Linked DNA regions of Microbulbifer sp. A4B17. Each later gene encodes a partner of the first gene's protein in a complex. Links are inferred from orthologs where the notes say so. Each region holds a gene or a part of one and is shown in the gene's direction. Other genes may lie near its edges. The genes, in order: groL and metK.

The links.
Region 2: the proteins of groL (region 1) and metK are in contact, whole or in part, in a cryo-EM structure (PDB 8P4O), measured with the Escherichia coli proteins. The link is inferred for Microbulbifer sp. A4B17 from one-to-one orthologs.

Annotation. Positions count from the first base shown.
Region 1 is NZ_CP029064.1:1,259,451-1,274,174, forward strand. Bases 5,537-8,445 are described here. They hold groL (chaperonin GroEL), read left to right. Parts: upstream 5,537-6,125; coding sequence 6,126-7,766; downstream 7,767-8,445. Other genes in these bases: BTJ40_RS05545 (FxsA family protein), read left to right, coding at 5,537-5,568; groES (co-chaperone GroES), read left to right, coding at 5,784-6,077; BTJ40_RS05560 (PaaI family thioesterase), read left to right, coding at 8,008-8,424. Also shown: BTJ40_RS05520 (AmpG family muropeptide MFS transporter), read left to right, coding at 1-1,256; BTJ40_RS05525 (MGMT family protein), read right to left, coding at 1,277-1,582; BTJ40_RS05530 (DUF481 domain-containing protein), read left to right, coding at 1,824-2,855; BTJ40_RS05535 (SDR family oxidoreductase), read left to right, coding at 2,937-3,698; cfa (cyclopropane fatty acyl phospholipid synthase), read right to left, coding at 3,790-4,938; more of BTJ40_RS05545, read left to right, coding at 5,083-5,536; BTJ40_RS22185 (hypothetical protein), read left to right, coding at 8,462-8,890; BTJ40_RS05570 (zinc ribbon domain-containing protein), read left to right, coding at 8,942-9,310; BTJ40_RS05575 (hypothetical protein), read left to right, coding at 9,404-10,006; tnpA (IS200/IS605 family transposase), read left to right, coding at 10,112-10,546; BTJ40_RS05590 (nuclear transport factor 2 family protein), read right to left, coding at 11,497-11,883; BTJ40_RS05595 (PaaI family thioesterase), read left to right, coding at 12,345-12,761; BTJ40_RS05605 (right-handed parallel beta-helix repeat-containing protein), read left to right, coding at 13,757-14,581.
Region 2 is NZ_CP029064.1:4,865,252-4,879,877, reverse strand. The notes cover bases 5,084-7,894. They hold metK (methionine adenosyltransferase), read left to right. Parts: upstream 5,084-5,784; coding sequence 5,785-7,005; downstream 7,006-7,894. Other genes in these bases: ahcY (adenosylhomocysteinase), read left to right, coding at 7,113-7,894; BTJ40_RS21350 (metalloregulator ArsR/SmtB family transcription factor), read left to right, coding at 5,084-5,712. Outside these bases: BTJ40_RS21365 (hypothetical protein), read left to right, coding at 1-1,245; BTJ40_RS21360 (type I glyceraldehyde-3-phosphate dehydrogenase), read right to left, coding at 1,378-2,388; tkt (transketolase), read right to left, coding at 2,496-4,496; more of BTJ40_RS21350, read left to right, coding at 4,756-5,083; more of ahcY, read left to right, coding at 7,895-8,489; metF (methylenetetrahydrofolate reductase [NAD(P)H]), read left to right, coding at 8,554-9,384; BTJ40_RS21330 (RluA family pseudouridine synthase), read left to right, coding at 9,536-10,201; BTJ40_RS21325 (Tex family protein), read right to left, coding at 10,266-12,620; BTJ40_RS21320 (efflux RND transporter periplasmic adaptor subunit), read left to right, coding at 12,915-14,165; BTJ40_RS21315 (efflux RND transporter permease subunit), read left to right, coding at 14,165-14,626. UniProt on the Escherichia coli protein: Catalyzes the formation of S-adenosylmethionine (AdoMet) from methionine and ATP.

The DNA of each region.
Region 1 (14,724 bases):
TCCGGGAGGCGGTGTTTAATCGGCGCATGCTGATTTGTATTGGCACCGGTTTCTCTTCGGGGATGCCTCTCTTTGTGTTGATACAGCTGGTGCCGGCCTGGTTGCGTACCGAGGGCGTGGACCTGGCCACCATCGGTATCTTTGCACTGCTCGGATTGCCCTATACGTGGAAATTTATCTGGTCTCCACTGATGGAGCGCTATGCATTTCCAATGCTCGGTCGCCGTCGGGGCTGGATGCTGGTAATGCAGTTGTTGCTGATAGCTTCTATTGGTGTCCTGGGGATGTTCAGCCCCCAGTTTGATATCTGGTCAATTGCCGCTATCTGCTTTGCTGTGGCTTTTTTCAGTGCCAGCCAGGATATAGTCCTTGATGCCTTCCGCCGGGAGATTTTGCCGGACCAGGAGCTGGGCCTGGGAAACTCTTTTCATGCCAATGCCTACCGGATTTCCGGTTTGATCCCGGGCTCCCTCAGCCTGATCCTGTCGGACCACCTGGCCTGGGACCAGGTTTTTATGATCACTGCGGCATTTATGTTGATTGCCGTGTTTATGACTTTGATGGTAGCTGAGCCAGACCATCCCGCCGCCCGCCCCAAATCACTGAGGGAGGCCATCGTCTTACCCTTCGTCGAATTTTTTAATCGCAATGGGGTAAGGCAGGCTGTGCTCGTATTGGCCTTTATGTTCCTGTACAAACTCGGCGACAGTATGGCCACGGCGCTGGCAACGCCCTATTACCTGGATATGGGATACTCCAATACAGATATTGGCATAGTGGCGAAAAATGCGGGTTTGTGGCCCGCGGTAATTGGCGGTTTCTTTGGCGGCTTGTTGATTGTAAAGATTGGGATTAACAAGTGCCTGTGGATTTTTGGTGTGGTACAGCTGGTCTCGATTTTTGGATTTATTATTTTGTCTGAAGTGAATGGTGAGCTGGTGGGTACGCCGGATTTCAATCCCAGTCTGTGGTTACTGGCGATAGTAATTGCCTTTGAGTATCTCGGTGTGGGTCTGGGAACCGCAGTATTCATTGCCTTTATTGCACGCACTACCAGCAAGTTACATACCGCCACCCAGTTTGCGTTATTTACCGCTTTGACCTCCCTCCCTCGGACCTTTGCCAATGCTTCTACCGGTTATTTAGTGGAGGGGATGGGATGGACCAACTTCTTTCTTCTATGTGCCGCACTGGCAGTGCCCGGAATGATCCTGTTGTTTTGGGTCGCGCCGTGGGGGGCCGATGAGGTTGCGTAACTTCCTGCCTTCGATAAGGGTTAAGGCTTCCAGCGGTATATGTTCATATCCACCCGGCCTTTTAACAGTGTGACTCCCTCTCTTTCCAGTCTTTCACGCTGGCGGCTGGCGCCCGGTTCCGGCAGGGAGATACGTCCCTGGGCGTTAATCACCCGATGCCAGGGAAGTTTGGTGCCCCTGGGGAGCTTGCGCAGGGTTTGACCTGCCAGTCGTGCAGCTCGGGGGTAACCGGCCATCTCTGCCAGGTCGCCATAGGTAACTACTCGACCTTTGGGGATAGCTGCCAGTGCTTGGCAAATTCTTTCCAGGGAGGTTTGTTTTTCCATAAAAAGCTCTAAATACCGGCGAAATACATCAAAAGGGCGCAATTTTTTACTTTGTGCTCTCGTCATATTGGGATTTTTATTCGCCATTTGTGGATACTTTACCAGCTTGCAGGGTCACAGTCCCTATGGCGCAAAAGCCCCCGCTGTGACGGCGTGCCACATCATTCCAGTTATGGCATCATGGTGCGATTGCTTAGGCTATTTGCACTGTTCATACACCTAAAAAGTCCAAGGTTTCTTAGTGGTTTTATCGACACGACTCCCCAGGTTCTTTGCTCGAACTCTCCTGTTTCTTGCGCCTTTCCAAGCCCAGGCGGGTGTACTGACCCTGGAAAATGGCGATCGTATTCAGGGGGAGCTGGTTCTTGTGGAAAAGGATCAGGTTACTTGGAAATCAGAGAACTTCGGTCAGTTAAAAGTCGATAAATCCAAAGTGCTATCGATGGATATCGATACGGATATAAAAATTGCCGGAAGGGATGAACCCTGCACTTTGGCCGGTCACCGTCAGGAGCGCTGGGAGGTTTACTGTGACGAAGGACGCGGTTGGCTGATTGATTTTCCTGGAATTGAGCGAGCGGAGCCCTACAGCACATTTACCACCAGTCCGGTGCTGCTCCACGGTGATGTTACCGCCGGAGGCGTTTTCGAGAGCGGCAACCGAGAGCGTCAAGATCTCGATGCCAGTATTAATCTGGATATTCGCCACGGGGACTTTCACCACTTGATTGGTTCCGTTTACCAGAACCAGGACAGTGAGGAAGATGGTGACCTGGAAAAATACCAGCTCAATTACGATTTGCGCTGGATATTTTCCGAGAAATGGTTTGCTGCAGCCAACAGTGAACTGGAAAGGGAAGAGGCACAGAACCTGGATCTGGGTACTACACTCGGTCTCGGTATGGGTTACCTGTTTTACGACACGAGTAAAACTACCTTTTCTCTAGAAGGTGGCTTGAGTAGCCTGCACGAAAGTTTTATCGATGAAGAGTTAAGTGAGGACCAGGACGAGCGTTATGTCGCCGGTCGAATTGCACTTAATTACCGCTATAAGTTTTCTCTGGGACCGGAAGTTTATTTCGACCAGGAAACCCTTCAATCCTTTGATCACAGTAACGATTACGAAGCTAACGCCAAGCTGGGGGTGCGCACACCGCTGGTTGAAGGCGTGTTGATGGAAATCGGTTACGAGTGGCAGTACGACAATACGCCCTCCCTGGAAAGTGAAAAAGAAGATACCAAAGTTACCGTTGGTGTGGGTTACGAATGGTAATTCCCCTTCGAGCGTACATTGGGTAGGCTCGAAGGCTTTCATAAACGATAAATCTAAGAAATGAGCGACGAGGAGTTCAATATGCAAATCGCTGACAGTATTGTTGCGATTACCGGTGCGGGCCAGGGTTTGGGCCGGGCAATGGCCGAGTACCTGGCCGCACGGGGCGCGCGCCTGGCCCTGATCGATGTTAATGAAGAAGGCCTGAAAGACAGTATCTCTGCCTGTGAAAAGCTCGGTGCAGAGGTTCGCAGTTACGGAATCAATGTTGCCGATGAAGAAGCGGTAGATTCCGGGTTTGCAAAAATTGCAGCGGACTTTGGCGGGCTTCAGGTGCTGATTAATAATGCCGGCATCATGCGCGATGGCATGTTGCTCAAATGTAAAGACGGCAAAGTGACCGATCGTATGTCCCTGGCCCAGTGGCAGTCAGTGATTGATGTAAACCTCACTGGTGTATTCCTTTGCGGCCGTGCTGCTGCGGGCATTATGGCCGAGGGCGGCAAGGGTGGAGTGATGATCAATATCTCCAGCTTGTCCCGCGCGGGCAATATGGGGCAGACCAACTACTCCGCCAGTAAAGCCGGTGTTGCGGCGATGACCGTAACCTGGGCCCGTGAATTGGCGCGCTACGGCGTGCGTGTTGCCGCAATTGCTCCGGGCTTTATCGGCACCGATATGGTTGCACAGATGCGCCCGGAAATTCTTGAGAGCCTAGTAAAACAAGTGCCTCTGCGCAGGCTGGGTGAGCAGGATGAAATCGCTTCGACAGTAGCGTTTATCCTGGAAAATGACTATGTTACCGGTCGTGTAATGGATATTGATGGCGGAGCGCGCCTGTAAATTTCTCACTTTCCGGTTACAAAAAAGGGTGAACTCAGTTCACCCTTTTTTAGTTTTGCTATCAGCGGCTGGGCCTGAATTAAAGGTAGTCTCAACTCAAGCGCATCACACCGTCGGCGCGAAACTGCGAATACATCAGCTGCCATAGCTGCAAAGTACGGCCCCGGAAGGCACCGGCATAGGACAGCAGGTAATAGCGCCACATTCTGTAAAAGCGCTGGCCGTACTGGTCGGCAAAGCGCGGCCAATTCTCCTCAAAGTTTTTATGCCAGGCCATCAGGGTTTTGTCGTAGTAGTAGCCGAAGTTGTGCAGGTCCTCGCATACCAGCAATCGATCGGCTGCGTCTCCCAGTTGCCCCACAGAGGGCAACTCGCCACCAGGGAAAATATATTTTTCCGTCCACAGGTCAGTGGATGCACTGCGGTGGTTGTTGCCGATCGTATGCAGCAGCATCAGTCCGTCTTTATTCAGGCAGCGCTTCGCCGTTTCCATAAAGGTGCGGTAATTCTTACGTCCGACGTGCTCAAACATCCCCACGCTGGCGATGCGGTCGAAAGGCTCTTTGAGTTCGCGATAGTCCTGCAGGTAAACGGTGATTGGCAGTTCCCCGTAACGCTCAGCCACATAGGCCCTCTGCTCGCGGGAAATGGTGACCCCCACGCACTCCACCTGATACTTCTGCGCGGCATAGCTCACCAGGCTTCCCCAACCGCAGCCAATATCCAGCAGGCGCATCCCGGGTTTTAGCTCAAGCTTGCGGCAAATCAGGTCCAGCTTGGCCTCTTGGGCTTGGTCGAGGGTCTCCGCCTCTTTCCAGTAGCCGCAGCTATAGGTGAGTCGGTTGTCGAGCATGGCGCTGTAGAACTCATTGCCCAGATCGTAGTGCTGCTCGCCCACATTGAATGAGCGGTTTTTGCTCTGCAGGTTTACCAGGTAACTGCGTATGGCGCGCCAAAAGTAGCGCCAGTTCTTAACACTGTGGTGGATTTCGGCACTGAGTAACCGGTGGAAGAATTGATCCAGGTCCTGGACATCCCAGTCCCCGCGCATATAGGTCTCACCCAGCCCCAGACTGTGTCGGGCGATAACTTCATCCAGGGCTGTCTCCCGGTGAAGTTGCAGATCCCAGGGCCGCTCCCCGTTAATTTGAATGTCCGCTTTCGCCAAAATATCGTCCACTAAATGGCGACTGCGGCCAATGGCTGGTACTTCTATCGCATCCTGCTGCTCGCTTGCCATTCAATCCTCCTTCTCTCCAGGTATTGCGGAGTTGAATGAGGCGCCCTTGAATAATTTGCCTCCCCACTCCATTTACTACAGCATATTGAAAAAACCGTGATTGTCCCGGCTCTCTGTGAAGCTGGTTAACTAGGAATTCCCGCAATGCGCCCATTACTACTTCTATTTATAGTCCTACCTGTACTTGAAATGTGGGTGTTGATTGCCGTAGGGAGTGAAATTGGCGCATTGCCAACGATCGGTCTGGTTATTCTGACCGCAGTGGTTGGAGTGACACTGCTGCGTCGCCAGGGGATCTCTACCCTGATGCGGGCTCAGGAGAAGATGCAAGCGGGAAATATTCCTGCAAAAGAGATGGTTGAGGGGATTTTCCTCGCCGTGGGTGGCGTGCTGCTACTCACTCCAGGTTTTATTACCGACTTTTTTGGATTTATCTGTTTGATACCGGGCCTCAGAAACCTCCTGCTGGGCTTTATTCTTCGCCATGTCAAAGTGGTTCCTCCACAACACTTCGGCCAGTCGCCAAATCAAAAGAATGGAGATGACGTTATCGAAGGGGAGTATTCCCGGGATGAGAAGCGCCCTGGAGAAGACAAGCATTCTGTTGAAGACAAGCGTCCCAGGTCCTGATTAGATTAAAAAATATACAAAATGCCAGCGGTGAGAATTTGCTTCACAGTTTTTTCACCTGTTGGTGTTGAAATCCCTTTTCCCGCCCATAGATAGGGTTCAACTGAGAATTAAGCCCCGCCTCTGGATTTCAGAGAGGGGTGAGGCTACCGGCCCAAAGGGTCAGTGCCGCCAATGTTGGAAACCATTAAAACGACTCAATGGAGAACTTATCCATGAAAATTCGTCCTTTACACGACCGCGTCGTAGTACGACGTAAGGAAGAAGAAGCGATGTCAGCTGGCGGTATCGTGCTGCCGGGCGCTGCCAAAGAAAAGCCGAACCAAGGTGAAGTGGTAGCCGTGGGTGAGGGCAAGCAGCTGGACAATGGCGATGTTCGCGCACTGTCTGTGAAGGTAGGTGACACTGTTGTTTTCGGTCGCTATGCCGACAGCAATACCCTCAAGGTGGAAGGCGAAGAGCTGATCATCATGAGCGAAGGTGATATCTACGGCGTGTTGGAAGGCTAAGGCCAGCCTTTAACTTTACCCGCAAAAAGAATTTGAGGAATAAGAATCATGGCAGCTAAAGACGTAATTTTCGGTGACGACGCTCGTCAGAAAATGCTGAAAGGCGTAAACATCCTGGCAGACGCTGTAAAAACTACCCTGGGCCCTAAAGGCCGCAACGTAGTTCTGGACAAGTCCTTCGGCGCTCCTACCGTAACCAAAGACGGTGTTTCCGTAGCGAAAGAAATCGAGCTGAGCGACAAGTTCGAAAACATGGGCGCACAGATGGTTAAAGAAGTTGCTTCCAAAGCTTCTGACACCGCTGGTGACGGCACCACCACCGCTACCGTTCTGGCCCAGGCTATCGTAACCGAAGGCCTGAAATCCGTAGCCGCTGGCTTCAACCCAATGGACCTGAAGCGCGGTATCGACAAAGCGGTAACCGCAGCTGTTGACCACATTGCTGGCCTGTCCACTCCCTGTGCTGACACCAAGTCTATCGCCCAGGTAGGTACTATCTCCGCTAACAGCGACGAGAGCGTTGGTACCATCATCGCTGAAGCCATGGAAAAAGTTGGCAAAGAAGGCGTTATCACTGTTGAAGAAGGTTCCGGCCTGGAAAACGAGCTGGACGTAGTAGAAGGTATGCAGTTCGACCGCGGCTACCTGTCTCCTTACTTCATCACCAACCAAGAGAACATGACTGCCGAGCTGGACAACCCGTTTATCCTGCTGGTAGACAAGAAAATCTCCAACATCCGCGACCTGCTGCCCCTGCTGGAGCAAGTAGCTAAAGCTTCCAAGCCGCTGCTGATCATCGCTGAAGACGTAGAAGGCGAAGCACTGGCAACTCTGGTTGTAAACAGCATGCGCGGCATCGTTAAAGTTGCTGCTGTTAAAGCACCTGGTTTCGGCGACCGTCGTAAAGCCATGCTGCAGGACATCGCTATCCTGACTGGCGGCACCGTGATTTCTGAAGAAGTTGGCCTGGAGCTGGAAGGTACCACTCTGGAGCACCTGGGTACTGCTAAGCGCGTAACCCTGTCCAAAGAAAACACTGTAATCGTTGACGGCGCTGGCAATGTTAAAGACATCGAAGCTCGCGTTAGCCAGATCCGTGCACAGATCGAAGAGTCCTCTTCCGACTACGACAAAGAGAAGCTGCAAGAGCGCGTAGCCAAGCTGGCTGGCGGTGTTGCGGTAATCAAAGTAGGCGCCGCTACTGAAGTGGAAATGAAAGAGAAGAAAGCCCGCGTTGAAGACGCTCTGCACGCTACCCGCGCCGCAGTAGAGGAAGGCGTAGTACCTGGCGGTGGTACAGCTCTGGTTCGCGCTACCCAGGTTATCTCTGTAACTGGCGACAACGAAGACCAGAACCACGGCATCGCTGCAGCCCTGCGCGCTATGGAAATGCCTCTGCGTCAAATCGTTTCCAACGCTGGTGACGAAGCTTCCGTAGTTGTTGACAAGATCAAGCAAGGCGAAGGCAACTTCGGTTACAACGCTGCTACTGGTGAGTACGGCGATATGCTGGAAATGGGTATCCTGGACCCAGCTAAAGTAACCCGCTCTGCACTGCAGGCGGCAGCTTCTATCGCTGGCCTGATGATCACCACCGAAGCCATGGTTGCAGAAATCCCGGAAGACAAGCCGGCTGCTCCTGACATGAGCGGTATGGGTGGCATGGGCGGTATGGGCGGCATGATGTAAGCCGGCCTTAAAGCCTATCTAAAAAGCCCCGCAACTGCGGGGCTTTTTTTTGCCTTGTGGAAAGTGGTTTACTGGGGGCAGATTTATCCATGGTGTGAATTGGTGTAGATGAGAGCACTTAACTGCTGGAACTTGGTGTGATACAGGGCAGCAGCAAAATCGAGTGGAGCAGGGTTGGTAAGTGATGGTGAATCTGACTTAAGTTGAAATAACAAACATAGAATGGAATCGGTGCGGAAATATGGATATCTACGAAATGGTCGAGTCGGGAGATCTGCCAGTACCTGAGTGTGCGAAAACTCTGGGATTTGAGCTAATAAGCTATTCAAGTGAAAAAATGGAGATGAAAGCCCGATTTTTTGCCAGGGAGTCATTCTTAAACCCTGCGGGAACAATACAGGGTGGGTTTCTATGTGCAATGCTCGACGACGTAATGGGTCCTGCACTTGTATTTTCCTTGAATATTGGTCAGTTTGCTCCGACTTTAGAGCTAAAGACTCAATTTGTTCGCCCAGCTAAAGTGGGGCCACTTGAGGGTGTTGGCAGAGTTGTATCTAAAGGTGGAACCGTCTGTTTCCTGGAAGGAGAGCTTATTCAAGAGGGGAAAATTATTGCTAGGGCAACCGCTACCACTTTAATAAAGGGGCAAAGTTTATAAATCCTTGATAAAGGATGTGATGTTTTCTGAGGTAAGAATGAGTTTTGAGCAAAAAATGTATAACTCTCCGGAAAGTGAGCTTTGCCCGGAGGGGAAGAAGCGGGTTAAGTTGGGGAGTGTTCTTTCTATATTAGGTGCTTTTCTTCAAACCCCAATTTTTGTGTTCTTTTGTTTGGGGGTGTTGAGTTTTTGGGAAACTTTTCAGGTGGCCCAATCACTTGATACATCTCCTGAAGTAATGGCGGGTATGATGAGCCATTCCCTCTCTAATTTTGTTATAGGAGGTCTATTGTCTACCCCAGGTCTATTGATTTCCTGTGCCGCTTTGTTTTTATCGTCTTTTCGAAATAAGTGGTTGTTCTGGTATTCCTTAATACTCTCCCTGATTTGGATTATCTCTTTTCCGTTTGGGACACTATTTGGTTTGATATACCTGTTAATAATTTTTATTAAACGAAAATCGTAAATACCGATTTGATCCATTTTTTATTCTGATTTTTTAAGTGAAGTGACATAAATGTTAGATACTATTTGGGATTATTTTCAGCAGCGAGAAATCGATGATGCGAGATATCGAGCTCAAAATGCAAAGCAGATGGCCGCTAATCTGGAGCTGGAAGTCGGTGATATTCAGAGTCGCATAGATACGTTGGTGCTGGCGAATCAGGCGATGTGGGAGCTTCTATCGGAAAAGTTAGGGGTAACCGAGGCTGAGCTTATTGAAAAAATGGGGCAGATTGATCTGCGAGATGGTAAGCGCGATGGAAAAATAACCAGCGGGAATCTTAAAGAGTGTCCCTCTTGTGGGCATAAAGTACGAAAACAAAGGGCCAATTGTTATTGGTGTGGAACAGAACTGATGGTATCTAGTCACTTTGGGGGCTGATAGTAGGGATTTAGGTTTTTAGATTATAATTTTGGGGTGCTTTAGGGCACTACAAAGTTGATTTTTTAGTTTTTAAACAAACAGGACTTATGGATGTTGGCTATGGATGGGCTTCGAAAAAAGATTTTATGGGGCTGCATGGGTTTCCTTGTGATTATAGGCGTCGCTCTTGGAGGTTCTCCATTTTTCTTATCCTGGTTTCCAAATTCGGTGGCAGATAGGGGATATTTTTTATATATAGATCTTGATGATATTGAAGAAGATGCCATGATCTCCGTAGATTGGTCTTGGTATCGTTTACTTATTGTTAAGCCTAGGCGTGAGGTTTTAGAACAACTTGATGTTTTAGTTGAACCCAAAAAACATGGAAAGCAGCCACCAAAAGCCCAGGACCGACTAGATCATGAAATAAAAGTGTTTATGCTTCAAGTGGGTTCTGAGGATGGTGTGCCTAGACTAGCCGAGCGTGATTACTATCGCTCGATAATCCCATGTTATGAGTTTAAGTACTTGCCAGGGGGAGTTTCTGTTGAGGGGCATGACTTAGCTGGGGCGCTACAGTGTGTTGAGAGTGAGTGGGATAGTTGGGAGAACTATATGATTTTTGACCTTAATGGTAGAAGTCAATCCTGGTACATTGCCAACCTAAATGTTCCCAGCTACTCCATTGAAGACGATACCTTAATTAACAAATAGGTAAACCACCGCCTCAGGCGGTGAGACTTGACAAGGCTCTGCCGTTCCGGCGTGCAGAGTAAAAATATGGCCTCCGTGAACCGGCAAGTTCTTTAAGGAGGCCATATGCGAGATTGGCAGTGCCAAGCTCACGTGAAACATTATTGCAGGTACCATGTGGTATTTGTGCCCAAGTATCGAAAGAAAGCGTTATTTGGAGCATTGAGGCGTGAGATTGGAGCAATATTCCGAGACTTATGTCGTCAAAAAGGCATTGAGTTGGTCGAGGGGTACGCAATGAGGGATCACATTCATATGTTGTTAATGATTCCTCCAAGGTTAAGTGTTTCCAATACGGTTGGGTTTCTGAAAGGGAAATCTGCGATCCAGATATTTCGGAAGTACAAGCAAGTGCAGAGAAATTTCACAGGAAGACATTTTTGGGCTCGGGGCTACTGCGTGAGTACAGTAGGTCTTGATGAGCAGATGATTCGAGAGTACATCAAGAATCAAGAGGTTTTGGAGCGCCGGCAAGAGCAGATGCAACTGGCGGGGTTGTAAATAGCCCCCTCTGGGGGCTTTCACCATACCACCCGCTATGCGGGTGGTTGCTGATTATTGGTAAGAGGAAGTAAGGGCAAAGCTTCTTTTTTTTAATTAATTTGACTAAATTACCGATATTCTACTACTCAATGGTGTCACGATTAGATGGTCACTTGGCACCATCGGATTCTTAATTGGCGCCTTCTGATCATATATTGAATTCAAGATTAACGCTTGGGAAACAGATAGATGGAAACGGCACTTATTAAGGCGTAGTACCTGACGGTGGTACCGCTCTGGTTCGCGCTACCCAGGCTATCTCCGTAAGTGGTGACAACGAAGACCAGGCGCTATGGAAATGCCTCTACGTCAGATCGTTTCCAATGCTGGTGACGGAGCTTCTGTAGTTGTTGACAAGATCAAGCAAGACGAAGGCAATTTCGGTTACAACGCTGCTACTGGTGAGTACGGCGATATGCTGGAAATGGGTATCCTGGACCCAGCTAAAGTGACCCGCTCTGCTCTGCAAGCGGCAGCTTCTATCGCTGGCCTGATGATCACCACCGAAGCCTTGGTTGCAGAAATCCCGGAAGAGAAGCCGGCTGCTCCTGACATGAGCGGTATGGGTGGCATGAGCGGCATGATGTAAGCCGGCCTAATAGCCTATCTAAAAAACCCCGCAATTGCGGGGCTCTTTTTTGGTTTGGAGAAAGTTGGTTGGTGAAAAAGCGATGAACTTTGGTATCTGCAAGATTCATATTTGCATCGCGAAAGGAGCATCTGTTGCAGAAACTTAACAGTGGCTCAGTCTGAAGTAGGGCGACTGCTATGGAAGGTCCATCATAGGCAGAAAGAGTTATGGTGGCTAAAGAGGATGAAAAACCGCTCTGACTGACGCGGTTCTTTTTTTGTGTTTATTGGGAGTGTCAACAGCGTGGACAAAGCTGCTACTAAAGGTTTGGTTCAGTCTATCTTGGGCCCCAAAACACTAATGCTTGGACTATTAATGAGCTTTTCATACGATAGGTGGCTGCCATTTTGATCCTGCTGATTTCACCGGCCTTGAGGGGGCCAGTTACAAAATCAGGGATATCCTGCTTGGCCTCAGCTGTGAATTCTATTTCGGTCGCTGTAGCATTGGGTTTAACCCATATCTCTGTCGGGGTTAACGTCAACTTCGCGAACTCGCCGGCACCTTGAAAATATTTGATTATTTCCTCGCGTCCACGAAACTGATTTCGCGGATTCTCAAATAGCGCGTCTGGGTCATAGAACCTATCAATCAGTTCGACAAATCGTGCTTTGTTGTGTAATTCGTAGTAGTTACGCCAAAAATTTTCGTCAACCGTTATCATAGTGTTAAACCTTTCTTGGATGGTATGAAAAATAATATGTCATTCTCATGTTGGGGTGTTGAGAAGCAAGTCTTTTTCGTCCATATAAAGCGTGTTTGAGGAAGCTTAAATTTTCAAGACTTAGCCTTGAGTTAGCAGGCAACACTAGAATATCTACAATAATTTTGTACGTGGAAAGTTGTTACCAATGGCTCAGGCATGGAGATTTTCTTTGAAATCTATGGTGAAACTTTATCCGTCACAGGTCTCCAATCGGATTGTTTGCGGAACAGTACAAAACCTAAGTTTTGATTTTTTAATTAATGAAATAAAGATAAAATTTTTTAAGGAAAAAGATGGGTGACTATGCTATTTATCTCCTCCTTATTTTTCCCTAAGTGCTTCATAATGTTTTCACTTAATTTAATGCCTTTTAAAACTCTTGGTTTCGGATAATAAGTGCAATTGGTAAGGGAGGGAATATGGATATTTATGAAATGGTCGAGTCGGGAGAGCTGCCGGTACCGGAGTGTGCGAAAACTCTGGGATTTGAGTTGATAAGCTATTCGCGTGAAAAAATGGAGATGAAAGCTCGCTTTTATGCCCGGAAATCATCCTTAAACCCTGCGGGGGCAATACAGGGCGGATTTCTGTATGCAATGCTCGACGACGTAATGGGTCCTGCACTTGTATTTTCCCTCAATGTCGGTCAATTTGCTCCGACACTAGAGCTAAAGACTCAATTTTTTCGCCCAGCTAAAGTTGGGCCAATTGAGGGTGTTGGCAGAGTTGTATCTAAAGGTGAAACCGTCTGTTTTCTGGAAGGAGAACTTTTTCAAAGGGAGCAGCTTATTGCGAAGGCATCGGCTACAGCTTTGATTAAAAGAAAACTATTGTAATTTCTTCATGAGGGGTGTGATGTTTCTGAGGTAAAAAATGAGTTTTGAACAAGATATCTATAATTCTCCAGAAAGTGATCTTTGCTCAGTGAGGGAGAAGCCGGTTAAGCCGGAGGGGCTATATTAAGAGGGGTTTTGGATCATATTTCTCTGTTGTTCAGAAAGGGTGATGTGATTAATATTCAGATAGACCTCGTGTTTATCAATAACGCAATTTTTAAAATACATCCTGATACTACCGGTGCATTAAAAAACGATCCACAAGTCACCGGAAGATCAAGGGGTGGATGGACAGCTAAAATTCACATGATAGCAGCAGATGATAAATCAACCGTTATTTTTTCTTTATCGGCTGGGCAGTATACGATACACCCGAACAGCGTAATATGCTAAGAACGCTAGAAAACTGTGGTTGGAATGGTGCCAGAATCATTATGAATAAGGTGTATGAAGGTGATGATACGTGGCAGTCGGTGCTGGATCACAGTATGATTCTAGTGGTTCTTCCTAAGATTAACTGGTTCACACAATGGGAGTATGATTGTTAGCTGTACAAGAAGCGTAATAAGTTGGAGCGCTTGTTCCGTCAATTTGATAGTTTGGCTGTGTTTTTTTATTCCTTATCAGCTTTTCACTTATAGCAGTCAGGCTAATTAGTGTAGACAGGCCCTAGGTCGCGAATTTCACTCAGAATAAAATAGAAAACAATAATAAAAGCGTAGATTTCGATGATCTTAAAAAATGTAGTGATTCTAATGTTTAAGTAGGAAGCACTTTTAATGCCATGGGTTTTATTTTTCTTTATTAGACGCAGGAAGTAGTTATCCCTCCCTTAAGTACGGTTCCAATTAAATAGTAGTTTTAAGTCGGTTGTTGTATTTCCTAAAAGAAACTGTTTGATTTTAGGACAATTTATCAGGTTGAATGCCTCCATTACAGAACTATTGCCTATTTTTACTCTATTCCATTGGTATTTGATACGAGAGAGGCCTGGTATGAGTATTAGACGCTTTATTTTTTGTAAGATCGTACTGACGAATATGTTTGTATGTGTAACTTTGGCAGCTTCTTTATCAGCATTTGCCATAGACTGTGGCGATGTTATTACAACAAGTGAAGTTTTAGATAGAAATCTTGTCTGTAATGTAAGCCCAGCATTAAGTGTTGAAGGCCCGTCGGGTTCCCTTAATCTTGATGGATTTTCTGTTGTTTGTGATGGAACATCTCGTGGTATTTCACTTGATGGTGTGGCAGCATTTTTAACCGGTGGTGATCTTATGAATGGGGCCGTTAGAGATTGTGGCCTTGGTATTAATGCCGGTGAAAATGGTTTTCATACCATTCAGGGTGTTATTGTTTCGGGAAGTTCAAGTGCAGGAATTGCCTTGAGGAGCGAGGGCAATACATTGGCTCTATCCACAGTTCAAACAAGTGATATAGGGGTTTATGTATTTGACCCAAATAACACTATTATCCTTAATGAAATGGAAAGTAATTCAGTGGGAGTATTGCTGGATGCAGGTGATTCGTTGATTTCGCAGAATAATGTTAACAATAATACAGGTTGGGGTGTTATTATCCAGAGATCGGATGGAAGTACTATTTCTCAGAATAGTGTGATTAATAATGGAGGCACAGATTCTGCTAGTGCAGGCATACTAATGGATTTGTTTGGGCAGCAGGGAAATTTTATTCTTGGTAATACGGTGACTGGTAATCAAAATTTTGATTTACTCGATCTTAATATAAACGCATGTGATGGTTCTAATGTATGGGTCGGGAATGTTTTTAGTATCAGTGAACCCTCCTGTCTAGATTAGGAAATATAAAACTATATTTTTCGAGGGGCCTGGGAGTAAAAAGAGGGCTTGCCCGGTTCCCCTTGGTTTTTTTGCTCTGTGATTAAAAGCTAAAACTATCTATCTATGGATAGATTTATTAAAAATACAAATGCCTCGGTATT
Region 2 (14,626 bases), 3.6 Mb from region 1 along the record:
ATTCTATCCGACATTGAAGACACTTATTATCTTGTTGGGGATAATTTGAGATTAACACTTCAGGCTGATGGCACAGGAGAAGTGATTGGTGCTATGGATAGTGCGGTGATTACTTGGTCACAATCCGATGAAGGACTTATTATTGAAGGGGCGGATCTAGTTACAGGTTATTATTATAACGAGTATGATTTAGCCTTCGTAGAAACTCACATCAGAATTACTAAATTAAATTGGGTTTCAAATACGGCTTCTGTCGATTCTGTTATTCTCAATTCGGTTCAATATGAGCACTACCCTGGTGGAGAGTATCAAGGTAGTCAATTCATAGAACAAACTTTAATGAGTTTCGCAGTGAGATCTTCCGCGGAATTAGCTGTATCCAATGCTATTGAGTTGGGAAAAACATATAGTTTGCCTATTGCATCAACAGTTAGTGACATTGTCGACCCCGGTGAAGAGTTATCGCCAGTTAATGCTGTAATGGTGTTGGAAATGCGTTTTTATGGTGACTACGAAAATGGTGGAAAGGTTGACATTATTGTTCCTGAAATCTACACCGATGGAAGTTCATTTGAAACCGAGTTGGCAGGAATTTGGTTTGTAAATGATCATAATCAACTTAGGGTTGAAGTCACAAATAATAAAAGCTTTGCTTATACTTTTTTGGATTATAAGTCTGATGATTATAATCGAGTCTTTGTTATGGATGAGTCCTATGAAATAAGACTAACAAAGCTCAGCTCTTTCTTTGGTCAAGAACTAGATGGTTGGAAAGGACAGGAAATACCTGGGATGTATTATATCCCTAATCCTAGCTGGTCTTTCTCAACCGTATTGGACCATTACTGGGTTGAATTAGATACCGATGGATCAGTAAATACAGTGCGTGGATTGGATTTAAATCTTGATGGACAGTTTGACAACAGCGAGATTAATCTAACCCCTGGCCTTTGGAGACTGGATGAAAGTGGTGAGTTAACTATTAGACATTACTCTCAGGAATCAGAGGACTGTATTCCAGGCTTATGGGATCCTGGCACTATTTCAGGATGTCAGCTCGCTAGAGAGTATAAGTGGAATCTCTATCGTGTTGATGGTGAAAATAGGTTTTATATGAAAAAAACCTTAAAACACTTTTCTGATATGTCAAGTATAACTGGGCAGCTGCCGGTAGAAAATGCTTATATTTATAACTCAAAAATGGAAAAAATATCCGAAAGACCATTTGAGGTTCCAGGAATATAAAGCCCTTTAAATAAAATTGTATGTAAGAAAATAATGAGGTGGTATCTATTTGCGCTGCCACCTCTAGGGCTGATTTTATTGCGCTCTAATCTGGTGGGAATTAGATATTCCCCAAATACTATATTATTGCCTTTAGTGAGAAAGCAGTCTCGCCACATCCAACATCCTATTGGCAAATCCCCACTCATTATCAAACCAAATCAAAATCTTGGCTAATCGATCACCCGCTACACGAGTTTGGCCTGCATCAATGACGCCGGAACGGGGGTCGTGATTAAAGTCACAGGATGCGAGAGGTTCTCGGGTAAAGCCAAGCACACCGTTAAATTCCTTTTCGGAAGCAGTTTTAAGTACGAAGTTAACTTCTTCCTGGCTTACCGCTTTGCTTAGGGAGACGGATAAATCAATAGCGGAAACATTGACGGTGGGTACACGAAGGGCTTGTGCTTCAAACTTTCCAAACAGGTGGGGAAGTATTCTCTCAATACCTCGTGCTAAAGCAGTATCAACCGGGATAACAGAGGTTATTGCTGAACGTGTTTTTCTTAAATCAGTATGATGATAGGCATCACTTACCGGTTGATCGTTCATTGCTGAATGGATGGTGGTAATGACTCCAGCTTCAATACCGAAGGCTTTATCCAGGGCGGCGATAACTGGCACACTGCAATTAGTGGTACAGGAGGCTGCCGAAATAATACGCTCCTTGCCCGTTAAAATATGGTCGTTTACCCCATACACGACGGTGGCATCCACATCGCGGCTGGCGGGTTGGGAAAATAATACTTTCTTGGCTCCTGCGGCAAGGTGTAACTCAGCGCCCTGCCGTTGCTTAAAGCTGCCGGTGCATTCCAGTACGATATCTACCTGATCCCGTCGCCAATCCAGATCTTCTAACCGCTCGCAATGAGTTACGGCAATAGAATCTCCGTTAACCACAAGGACATCTTTATGCACGGAAACTTCGCCTGAGAAGCGGCCGTGGACAGAATCATACTTTGTCAGGTGTGCAATGGTGTCGCAGTCAGCCAGTTCATTGATGGCGACTATTTGTAAGCTATCGCGGGCGCCAGACTCATAGAGTGCGCGTAAAACGGAGCGGCCGATACGGCCGTAGCCATTGATGGCAATTCTAGTGGTCATAGCACAACTTTAGGCAGGAGAAAATGTCAGCTAAGGGTCCCCGCGCGGCGCCGAGCCAGAGCCGCACGGGGTTGATACCTAAACGATATTCGGTGGAGAGAACAGTATTACTTCAGCAGTTTTTCTACCGCTTCAGCCACATTGTCCACAGTGAAACCAAAGTAGCGCATCAAGTCGCCGGCAGGGGCAGATTCGCCAAAGGTTTCCATACCGATAATAGCGCCATCGAAACCGACAAACTTATACCAGTAGTCTTTGTGGCTCGCTTCTACCGCTACTCGTGCACGTACAGAAGAAGGCAGTACGGACTCGCGATAAGCTTCTTCCTGCTCCATAAACAACTCGGCACAGGGCATGGAAACAACGCGAACTTTCTTGCCAACCAGTTTTTCCTGGGCTGCCATCGCCAGCTCTACCTCGGAGCCAGTGGCAATAATAATGGCTTCAGGAGTACCTTCGCAGTCGGATAGTACGTATCCACCGCGCTCAATCTGAGCCAGCTGTGCGCTGTCGCGATCTTGAGGAGCCAGGCCCTGACGGCTAAAGACCATGGTGCTGGGGCCTTCTTTGCGCGCTATAGCCATCTTCCAGCTCACTGCGGATTCAGTGGCGTCACAGGGGCGCCATGTGTGCAGGTTCGGAGTGGCGCGTAAGGCGCTGAGCTGTTCCACCGGCTGGTGAGTTGGGCCGTCTTCGCCCAGGCCAATAGAGTCGTGAGTGTAGACAAAGATCACGCGCTGCTTCATCAGTGCGGCCATGCGCACAGCGTTGCGGGCGTATTCCATAAACATCAGGAAGGTAGCACCGTAGGGCACGAAACCACCGTGCAGAGCGATACCATTCATAATGGCGCTCATACCGAATTCGCGCACACCGTAATAGATGTAGTTGCCGGAGGCATCTTCGGCGCTGATGCCTTTGGAGCCTGACCAGATAGTGAGGTTGGAGCCGGCCAGGTCGGCAGAGCCGCCGAGGAATTCGGGCAGCAGCGGGCCGTAGGCGTTCAGTGCGTTTTGGCTGGCTTTGCGGGAGGCGATCTTCTCTGCATTTTCCTGGCAGGCTTTGATGTACTCATCTGCTTTGCTGAGGAAGTCTGCGGGCAGTTCACCGCTCATACGGCGCTCAAATTCAGCTGCCAGCTCCGGGAATTCTTCGCGGTAATCGGCGAGGATATCTTTCCATTCGTCTTCCTGGGCTTCACCTTTGGCTTTGGCATCCCAGCCAGCGTAGATATCTTCGGGGATTTCAAATGGGCCGTGGGCCCAACCGAGGGTTTCGCGAACCAGGGCGATCTCTTCGTCACCCAGCGGTGCACCGTGACACTCTTCGCGCCCCTGTTTGTTCGGGGAGCCGAAGCCGATCACGGTTTTGCAGCAGATAATGGTGGGCTTATCGGTAACAGAGCGAGCTTCTTCAATAGCGGCTTTGATAGCGGCGGAATCGTGGCCATCCACATTGGGAATTACGTGCCAGCCGTAGGATTCAAAGCGCTTGGGAGTGTCGTCGGTGAACCAGCCTTCCACTTCACCATCGATGGAGATGCCGTTGTCGTCATAGAAGGCGACCAGCTTGCCCAGGCCCAGGGTACCGGCCAGGGAGCAGGCTTCGTGGGAGATACCTTCCATCAGGCAGCCATCGCCCAGGAATACATAGGTGTGATGGTCTACCAGCTCGTAGCCAGGGCGATTGAACTGGGCACCCATTATCTTTTCTGCCATTGCCATACCAACAGCGTTGGTGATGCCCTGGCCCAGTGGGCCGGTGGTGGTCTCTACACCAGGGGCATAACCGTATTCGGGATGGCCCGGAGTTTTGGAATGCAGTTGGCGGAAGTTCTGCAGCTCTTCTATCGGCAGGTCATAGCCGGACAGGTGCAGCAGGGAATAAAGCAGCATGGAGCCGTGACCGTTGGACAGTACAAAGCGGTCGCGATCGGCCCAGTTGGGGTTGGCTGGGTTGTGCTTTAAGTAGTCATTCCACAGCACCTCGGCGATATCCGCCATACCCATGGGCGCACCGGGGTGGCCACTTTTGGCTTTCTGGACCGCGTCCATAGACAGGGCGCGAATGGCGTTGGCCTTTTCAGTGCGAGAGGGAGTAGAAGACATAAGAAGAGCTCTCTGGTTTCTTAGCTAGGGTGCGGCGCTGCTCTGCCGGCAGATTCCCGCAACAACGAAAATGGTGGCGTATTTTCCCGTAAAGGGCGGCCCTGCGCAAAGCTTTGGTGGGGGATTTGTTGTTGAGTGCAGCAACAAACTTCCAATTCTATGCATCAGGCGGCGCCATTAACATCTATATCAAAAATATTTAATAAAGCTATATCAAAACATTTTGATATAGGTGTGCTCCCCTGCTAGACTTCGTCCCATGTCTGAAAATGAGCCAGCTCCCGAACTGAGCCCAGCCGAGGCAATTCCTCAGCTGGCCTTGACCCTGAAAGCCGCCGGAGATCCCCTGCGGCTCGAAATATTGCGCCTGCTCAGCCAGGACTCTTACAGTGTTTTAGAGCTGTGCCGAATCTTTGATTTGCGCCAACCTGCCTTGAGTCATCACTTGAAAGTGCTCGCCCAGGCAGGTCTGGTAAACAAGCACCGCGAAGGTAATAACCTTTTCTACCGGCGCACTGCAGCTACTCCACTGCTGGCACAGCTTTTTACAAACCTGGATCATTTGCCTCTGGCCGATGTGCGTGTGCAGGCGGTATCCCGGATTTCTGAAGAGAGAGCGGAAGCATCGCGACGTTTCTTTGCCGATTACGGCAACCGCTTTCGCGAGCAGCAGGAATTGATTGCCAGCTATGACGTATACGGACCACAGGTGGCCCAGCTGCTCAAACCTGGTCGTCATGCCTTGGAAGTTGGTCCTGGAGAAGGTGAATTTCTACAGGAGTTGGCCCAGCGTTTCGCGACAGTGACAGCACTGGATCTGTCTTCTGCAATGTTGGAGCGGGCCCAATCTTTTGCCGATGAACAGGGTATTAAAAATATCGAGTTTGTCTGTAGCGATACTCGCGCAGCTGCAGCGCGGCCGGCCAGTGCCGACACCATCGTGGTGAACATGGTGCTGCACCACACTCCTGACCCGGCACAAATTTTTCACGATTTGCACGGCGCCCTAAAAAAGGGCGGGCAGCTTTTAATCGCAGAATTGCAAGAACACAGCCAGGATTGGGCCAGAGAGGCCTGCGGAGATTTATGGCTGGGTTTTGCTCCAGAGCAGTTGAGTGACTGGGCCGCGACTGCCGGCCTGCAAGATGGGCGCAGTATTTATAGTGCCCTGCGCAACGGCTTTCAGATTCAGATAAGAGAGTTTATTAAGCCCTGACGGGGGTTTGTCAGGCACAGCCTGAAGTTAAAAGATATTCAACCGCTGCGGCGGGACAATGGAGACCTCAAAATGAGTGAATACAGACTGTTTACCTCAGAATCCGTATCTGAGGGACACCCGGATAAAATTGCCGACCAGATTTCCGATGCTGTATTGGATGCTCTACTGGCCCGTGACAAGCAGGCGCGGGTTGCCTGTGAAACCCTGGTGAAAACCGGTATTGCTGTTATTGCCGGCGAGATTTCCACCTCTGCCTGGGTTGATCTGGAAGAGCTGGTGCGCAAAGTTATTACCGATATCGGCTATACCTCTTCCGATGTGGGCTACGACGGAGATACTTGCGGTGTTATCAATGTGATTGGTAAACAATCTGTGGATATCGCACAGGGTGTAGACCGTGCTAAGCCGGAAGATCAGGGTGCTGGGGATCAGGGGTTAATGTTTGGTTATGCGACCAATGAAACCCCCACCTTTATGCCTGCGCCGATCTACTATTCCCACCGTCTGGTTGAGCGTCAGGCTGAAGTGCGTAAATCCGGCCTGCTCCCCTGGTTGCGTCCCGATGCAAAAAGCCAGCTGACCTTCCGTTACGACGAACAAGGTCGCCCCTGTGCGATCGATGCGGTTGTTCTTTCAACTCAGCACAACCCGGATGTCAGCCAAAAAGATCTGCGCGATGCAGTGATGGAGTTGATTGTTCACAACACCTTGCCGCTGGAATGGCTGCATAAAGACACCAAGTTCCATATCAATCCGACGGGCAACTTTGTTATTGGTGGGCCCGTTGGAGACTGCGGTCTCACCGGGCGCAAGATTATCGTTGACACTTACGGTGGCTCTGCTCGCCATGGCGGCGGTGCATTTTCCGGTAAGGACCCCTCCAAGGTTGACCGCTCTGCCGCTTATGCGGGTCGCTATGTGGCTAAGAACATTGTCGCGGCAGGCCTGGCCAAGCGCTGTGAGATTCAGGTTTCCTACGCCATCGGTGTCGCCGAGCCGACTTCCGTAGCAATTAATACTTTTGGAACCGGTTTGGTACCAGAGGATAAGCTGGTAGAGCTGGTACGCGAAAACTTTGACCTGCGCCCTTACGCCATCTCCAAATCCCTCGACCTGCTGCACCCGATGTATCAGTTGACCGCAGCTTACGGTCACTTTGGTCGCGACCCGTTTACCCACACTTACAACTGGGTCGACAGCAACGGTCAGGAACGCAGTGAGAGCTTTACTGCTTTCCCATGGGAGAAAACCGATAAAGCGGATGAGCTTTGCTCCCAAGCCGGCCTCTAAGTTTCAGAAATAAATATTCATGCCTGCGCCAAAAGCGCGGGCACACAAAATATGCTGGGTACCACTCGGCAAGCAGATAATTTTTGGACTCAAAAACGATGAATCAAATGAGCACTGAATTTAAAGATTACAAAATCGCGGATATTTCCCTGGCCGAGTGGGGGCGCCGTGAAATTGAAATTGCAGAAGGTGAAATGCCGGCGCTGATGACTCTGCGTGAGAAATATCGTGCAGAGCAGCCGCTGGCGGGTGCCCGTATCATGGGCTGTATCCATATGACGATCCAGACTGCGGTGCTGATCGAAACCCTGGTCGCACTGGGTGCTGAAGTTCGCTGGTCCTCCTGTAATATTTTCTCCACCCAGGATCACGCCGCTGCCGCCATTGCTGCGCGCGGAATCCCTGTATTTGCCTGGAAAGGTGAAACTGAAGAAGAGTACGAGTGGTGCCTTGAGCGCACTATTGGTGCCGATGTTGCAGGCTGGCAACCCAATATTATTTTGGATGACGGTGGCGACCTCACCGAGTTGCTGCACCGCGAATACCCGCAACTTCTCGATGCTTGCCACGGTGTGAGTGAAGAGACCACCACCGGCGTACACCGCCTGCAGGATATGCTGCGCGAAGGCACCCTGAAGATTCCTGCGATCAACGTTAATGACGCTGTGACCAAGAGCAAGAACGACAACAAATACGGCTGTCGCCACAGCCTTAACGACGCCATCAAGCGCGCCACTGACCACCTGCTCTCTGGTAAGCGAGCGCTGGTTATTGGTTACGGCGACGTAGGTAAAGGTTCTGCAGCATCCCTGCGCCAGGAAGGCATGATCGTACGGGTTTCTGAAGTGGACCCGATCTGTGCGATGCAGGCTTGTATGGACGGCTTCGAGCTGGTTTCCCCCTATATCGACGGTGTTAATACCGGTACTGCTGAGGGTATTAACAAACAGCTGCTGGCCAATACAGACCTGATCGTTACTACAACCGGTAATGTGAATGTTTGCGATGCCCACATGCTTTCCGCCCTGAAGAGTGGTGCGGTGGTTTGTAATATTGGTCACTTCGATAATGAAATCGACACCGCCTTTATGCGTGAAAACTGGGAGTGGCAGGAAGTTAAGCCGCAGGTACATAAGGTGGTTCGCAATAGCGAAACCAATGATCACTTGCTGCTGCTGTCTGAAGGCCGCCTGGTAAACCTTGGCAACGCTACTGGCCACCCGAGCCGCATTATGGATGGCTCTTTTGCCAACCAGGTTCTCGCCCAGATCCATTTGTTCAAAGAAAAGTTTGCTGACTTACCAGCAGATCAAAAAACTTCAGCGCTGTATGTAAAAGTACTGCCCAAGCACCTGGATGAAGAAGTTGCACGCTATATGGTTGAGGGTTTTAGTGGTGTTATTACCCGTATGACCGAGCAGCAAGCTAACTATATCGGTGTTTCAGTTGAAGGTCCGTTCAAACCTGAAAGTTATAAGTACTAATCACCCCTAACTAAAAGGTGTCGGCATGGCCGGCACCTGAATTGTGCGGGGTTGGAGAAATATAATGAAAGACTCCATTCGCATAAGTTTCGAATTTTTCCCTCCCAAAACGCCAGAGGGTCGCGAGAAACTATATAAAACTCGTGAAGCGCTGCAGGCATTTAACCCTGAATTCTTCTCTGTAACTTATGGTGCCGGTGGTACCACAAGAGAGACAACGTCGAGTATTGTGACCAATATGCGACGGGATGGTATTTCAATTGCCCCTCATTTATCGTTCGGCGGTGATAATGAAGAGACAATACTGGGTTTGTTAAATGAATATAAAGAGGCGGGAATTAATCGAATAGTTGCACTGCGCGGTGATATGCCATCGGGCATGGGTGCAGTGGCGCAACTGGTTTATGCGAATGAATTAGTCGCCTTTATTCGACGACATACCGGCGATCAATTTCATCTTGAAGTAGCTGCCTATCCAGAGATCCACCCGGAGTCGAATAGCTACGATGATGATATTCGGTATTTAAAAGGTAAATTTGAGGCAGGTGCTAATAGCGCACTGACTCAATATTTCTATAACCCAGATTCCTATTTCTACTTTATTGATCAGTGTGAAAAGGCGGGTATCGATGCGCCCATTTATCCAGGCATTATGCCGATAGCTAATTTTGCCAACCTTGTGCGTTTCTCTCGCAATTGTGGTGCGGAAATTCCGAGGTGGTTGGTTAAGCGCATGGAAAGCTTCCGTAATCCTGAAGACATTCGAAAGCTTGGATTAGAGGTTGTTACCGACCTCTGCGAGACCTTATTAGAAGGGGGGGCGCCGGGTTTACATTTTTACACAATGAATCAGGATGCAATCGTTACTAAGATTTTGAAAAGCCTCAAGCTTTAATTGAAAACTCGAAAGCTATTGCTTTCGAGTTTTCTGTTTATGAAACATTGTCTGAAATTTTCATATCGTTTGTTCAGAGTTTACTGGCTGGAGATTTAACATCTCTTCTGGGCCATCTGAAATATTTTTAAATTCCGGTAGGTTGGTATAAGTGCGGAATTATAATCCCCCCCTGAAACCATTCCTCTCAATACTGTATGAGGATGAAGCACTACTGGTTTTAGAAAAACCTAGCGGGCTTCTCAGTGTTCCGGGAAGAAGCGCTGATCATAAAGACAGCTTAGCTAGTCGAGCGCAATCACTATATCCAGATGCATTAACTGTCCATCGATTGGACATGGATACTTCAGGACTAATCGTAATGGCGCGCAGTGCCGAGGTGCACAAGGCGCTGAGTATTTTATTTCAAAATCGTGAAGTTGAGAAAATCTACTATGCGCGAGTATGGGGTGTGCCTGAAAATGTAAGTGGTGAAGTGGATTTACCGCTTATTTGTGACTGGCCAAATAGGCCAAGGCAAAAAGTGGATTTTTCCGAGGGCAAGCCATCCCTGACTCGTTGGGAGAGAGTCTCCAGCTCTGAAAACAGTAGTTTAATTCGACTTATGCCAGTTACTGGACGCTCCCACCAACTCCGTGTGCATATGCAGGCAATAGGACATCCGATACTGGGAGACCCCTTTTATGCCCACCCCGATGCGTTGAAGGGAGCTTCGAGGCTATTATTACATGCCAGCGAATTGAATTTTTCTCACCCTACAAGCGGAGAAGCGCTATTCTTTACTAGCGAGTTGCCCGGAGAATTTGTAATTGAATAAGGTGACAATAGGGGTTGTCAAAGATATATAAAAAGGGCGGCCACTTAGCCGCCCTTTTTATCGGTTATTTTTTATTCTTCATCGCCGCCATCAAAATATCGCCCATGCTGCCACGGCCATTACCTTGGCCCCCTTTCTGGGAGCGGTTGCCCTGCTGTTTGTTGTAGCGCTGGGCTTGGCGGTTTTCGCGCTGGTCACCTTTTTTAATACCGCCACTACCCTGCTCACCGGGCTCGTCAGATAAACGCATGGAAAGGCCGATACGTTTGCGGGCAACGTCCACTTCCATCACTTTAACTTTGACAATATCACCGGCTTTTACGACTTCGTGAGGGTCTTTAACGAACTTCTCTGAGAGTGCAGAGATATGTACCAGGCCATCCTGGTGAACACCGATATCCACAAAGGCACCGAAGTTGGTAACGTTGGTGACGGTCCCCTCGAGTACCATTGCCGGGCGCAGGTCTTTGATTTCCTCTACGCCCTCTTCAAATTTCGCCGTGCGGAATTCCGGGCGCGGGTCGCGGCCGGGCTTTTCCAGTTCGGCAATAATATCGGTAACGGTAGGTACACCGAATTTTTCGTCGGTATAGTCTGCCGGATTCAGTCGGCGCAGGAAGCCGGAGTCGCCGATGAGGCTGTTAATTTCACGGCTATTTTTCTCGGCAATGCGTTTAACCACGATATAGGACTCGGGGTGTACCCCGGATTTATCCAGCGGATTTTCACCATTATTAATACGCAGGAAGCCGGCGGCCTGTTCGAATGCCTTGGGGCCCAAACGCGGAACTTCCATTAGCTGCTTGCGATTTTTGAATGCGCCGTTCTGGTCGCGGTAGCTGACGATATTGTTGGCAATAGATGCAGTCAGGCCGGAAACCCGAGCCAGCAGCGGTGCAGAGGCGGAGTTCAGCTCAGCGCCGACACCGTTTACACAGTCCTCGACTACGGCGTCCAGTGAACGAGCCAGCTGAGTCTGGGAAACGTCGTGCTGATACTGGCCAACACCAATGGATTTGGGTTCGATTTTCACCAACTCTGCCAGCGGGTCCTGCAGACGGCGGGCGATGGAGATGGCTCCACGGATAGTCACGTCAAGATCCGGGAATTCCCGCGCAGCGAATTCAGAGGCGGAGTAAACGGAAGCACCGGCTTCGTTAACCACAACTTTTTGAGCCGTCAGCTTATATTGCTTAATGGTTTCCCCGACGAATTTGTCGGTTTCGCGGCTGGCGGTGCCGTTGCCAATGGCGATCAGGCCCACATTGTATTTATTGCACAGGGCGGCAATAACCGCTGCAGACTCCTGGTGACGATTCTGTGGCGGGTTGGGGAAGATAGCGGTGTGATCGAGTATCTTGCCGGTGGCATCCACCACGGCGACTTTGACCCCGGTGCGCAGGCCCGGGTCGAGGCCGATGGTGGCTTTTTGCCCAGCCGGAGCTGCCAGCAGCAGATCTTTCAAGTTGCGGGAGAATACCTTGATGGCCTCCTCCTCTGCTTTCTCGCGCAGCTCACCCATCAGGTCAGTTTCCAGTGCGGTCAGCAGCTTGATTCGCCAGGTCCAGCGCACTACTTCGCCGAGCCATTTGTCTGCAGGGCGACCTTCATCGGTGATATCCACATGGCGGGCGATCATGGCTTCGCAGGGATGGCTGGAGGTTGGGGAGGTCCCCTCTTCTTCGGCGAGGCCCACACTGATAGCGAGTACGCCTTCGTTGCGGCCGCGGAAAATAGCCAGTGCACGGTGGGAGGGCACCTTGGACCAGTCTTCGGCGTATTCAAAATAGTCGCGGAACTTGGCCCCTTCTTCTTCTTTGCCTTCGAGCAGTTTGGATTTCACCTGTCCGTCGCGCTTGAGGAATTCACGCAGCTTGCCCAGCAGCTCGGCGTCTTCGGCAAAACGTTCCATCAGGATAAATTTGGCTCCATCCAGAGCGGCTTTGATGTCTTTGACGTGAAGGGTGGCGTCTTCGTTGTCGGTGTTGAGGTATTGCTCTGCTTCAGCTGCGGGGTCGAGGGAGGGGGTGTTGATCAGTGCATCGGCCAGCGGTTCCAGGCCAGCCTCGATGGCGATTTGCCCTTTGGTGCGGCGCTTGGGTTTGTAGGGGAGGTAGAGGTCTTCGAGGCGATTCTTGGTGTCGGCACTGTTAATTTGTTGTGACAACTCTGGAGTCAGCTTGCCCTGCTCATCGATGCTTTTCAGGATGGCAGCGCGGCGCTCTTCCAGTTCGCGCAGATAGCGCAGTCGGTCTTCCAAGGTGCGCAGCTGGGTGTCGTCCAGGGCCCCTGTCACTTCTTTCCGGTAGCGCGCAATAAATGGGACTGTGGCTCCTTCATCGAGCAGGGATACTGCGGCGGTAACCTGTTGTGGTCTGACATTGAGTTCTTCGGCGATGCGAACGTTGATATCCAGCATTTGATGTTTACATCCGTTTTCCGGGAAATTTCGTACCGTTAAGGGCGATGTTGGACCAGTAAGTAGCCTTTCAGTTTCCGTGGTATTTGGCGGGTAAACGAGAGGGCCCTTACAGGAGTAATTTTGGGTCGGCATTATGCGTTACCCGAGCGCAGCGAGGAAGGTTTGCGGCAGGACACAAACTTGTGCGGCAGTCTGCATCCAAATTGCCTCTTATGTGCGTCGAACTTCAGTAGAATGCGTGCTAACTAAAATTTGACCAATTCAGGTCAGGGAACGGGGTAGAGGGTACCTGTGAAAGTCTCGAGTAAAAACAAGCTGTTATTCATTGTATTGTTAGTCGGGGTGGCTGTTATTGCTGCGGTGGTTGTATTGAAACCGAAGCCGGAGGAAAAACCGCCAGAGGTGGTGGTACCGCCAATGGCCGATGTTCTCTATATAGAACCCAGTCGCCAGACACTGTTGGTACCTAGCCAGGGAACCGTTCATGCCCGCCATGAAATCGATGTGATTGCGCGAGTCGGCGGTGTGATCGAAAGCGTCGATGAGGCATTTGTTCCCGGCGGCTTCTTCAATAAAGACGCCCGTTTATTGCAGCTCGAGCAAGCAGACTATCGCTACCAGGTCACTCGCGCGGAATCGCAACTGGCAAATGCCAAGTCCGCCCTGGCTCAGGAGCAGGGCCATGCCAAGCAAGCTAAGCGCGAGTGGCGTGACCTGGGATCTGAAGCTGCCAATGCCCTGTTCCTGCGCAAACCCCATCTCGAAGCTGCCCAGGCTGCAGTGGAAGCAGCAAGGGCTGACCGCGACCAGGCAAAATTGGATTTGGAACGCACATCACTCAAAGCCCCTTTTGCAGGTCGTGTAGTTGAGACTTTTGTCGACCTGGGACAGTACATTACCCCCGGTACCCCTCTGGCAAAAATTCACAGCACCGGTATCGCTGAAGTCCGTCTCCCTCTGACCGATCAGCAGCTGGCGTTGCTCGATCTTCCCCTGGGTAAAACTATTGAGAATGGTCCCGCTGTGCGTCTGAAAGCTGTTGTGGCTGGACGTGAACACGAGTGGCGTGCGCAATTGGTGCGAACTGAAGCCAGTATCGATCCCAACAGTCGCTTTATTTTTGCTGTTGCCCAGGTACAGAAGCCCTATGAAGGGGATGTGCCGCTGATGAATGGCCTGTTTGTTGAGGCAGATATTGCCGGCAGAACCTTTGATGATGTTGTGGAGTTGCCCCGTCAGGCACTGCATGAAGGGGATCACCTGTTGGTGCTGAATGCCGAGAGTCAGCTGATCTACAAAACTGTTGAGCTGTTACAAACCATAGGTGACAGAATCTGGCTCCGCGGTGATATCGCTATGGGTGACCGAGTGATTGTTTCAAGCTTGGGCTACTCCCGTGAGGGTATGATACTCACCGCTAACCCCCTCAATGAGCGGCCAGCGGGCCTGGGGAGTCTCTCGGAGGATTCCGCAGAGCCTTCTGCAGTATCCGCTGCTGGTGATGCCGGCGGTGTTAGCAATGCTTCCCTGGGAGGCAAGTAATGAGCGGAATCATCCCGTGGTTTGCGCGCAACAGTAAAGCCGCAAATCTGCTGATGATTATGATAATCATCGGCGGAATCTTTGGCCTTATGAGTATCGACCGGGAGGTGTTTCCCACGCTGCAGTTGGGGATTGTAGAGGTTAATATCTCTTACCCCGGCGCCGGTCCGGCAGAGGTGGAGCAGCAGGTAACCGTTCGGGTTGAGGAGGCTATCTCCGAAGTAAAGGGTATTAAGGAAGTAAACTCCGCTTCCCGACGAGGTAGTGCCTCTATTGAAATCCAGGCGATGGATGGCTACGACGAGTTGCGATTGCTCAACGATATTAAGGTTCAGGTAGATAGTATCAATACCTTTCCCGACGGTATTGAGCGTCCCATTATTCGCTTGATTGAAGCTAACGCCGAGTTAATGATGATCGCCATCGGTGGGCCAGTCTCTGAGCGTCAGCTCAAGGAAACC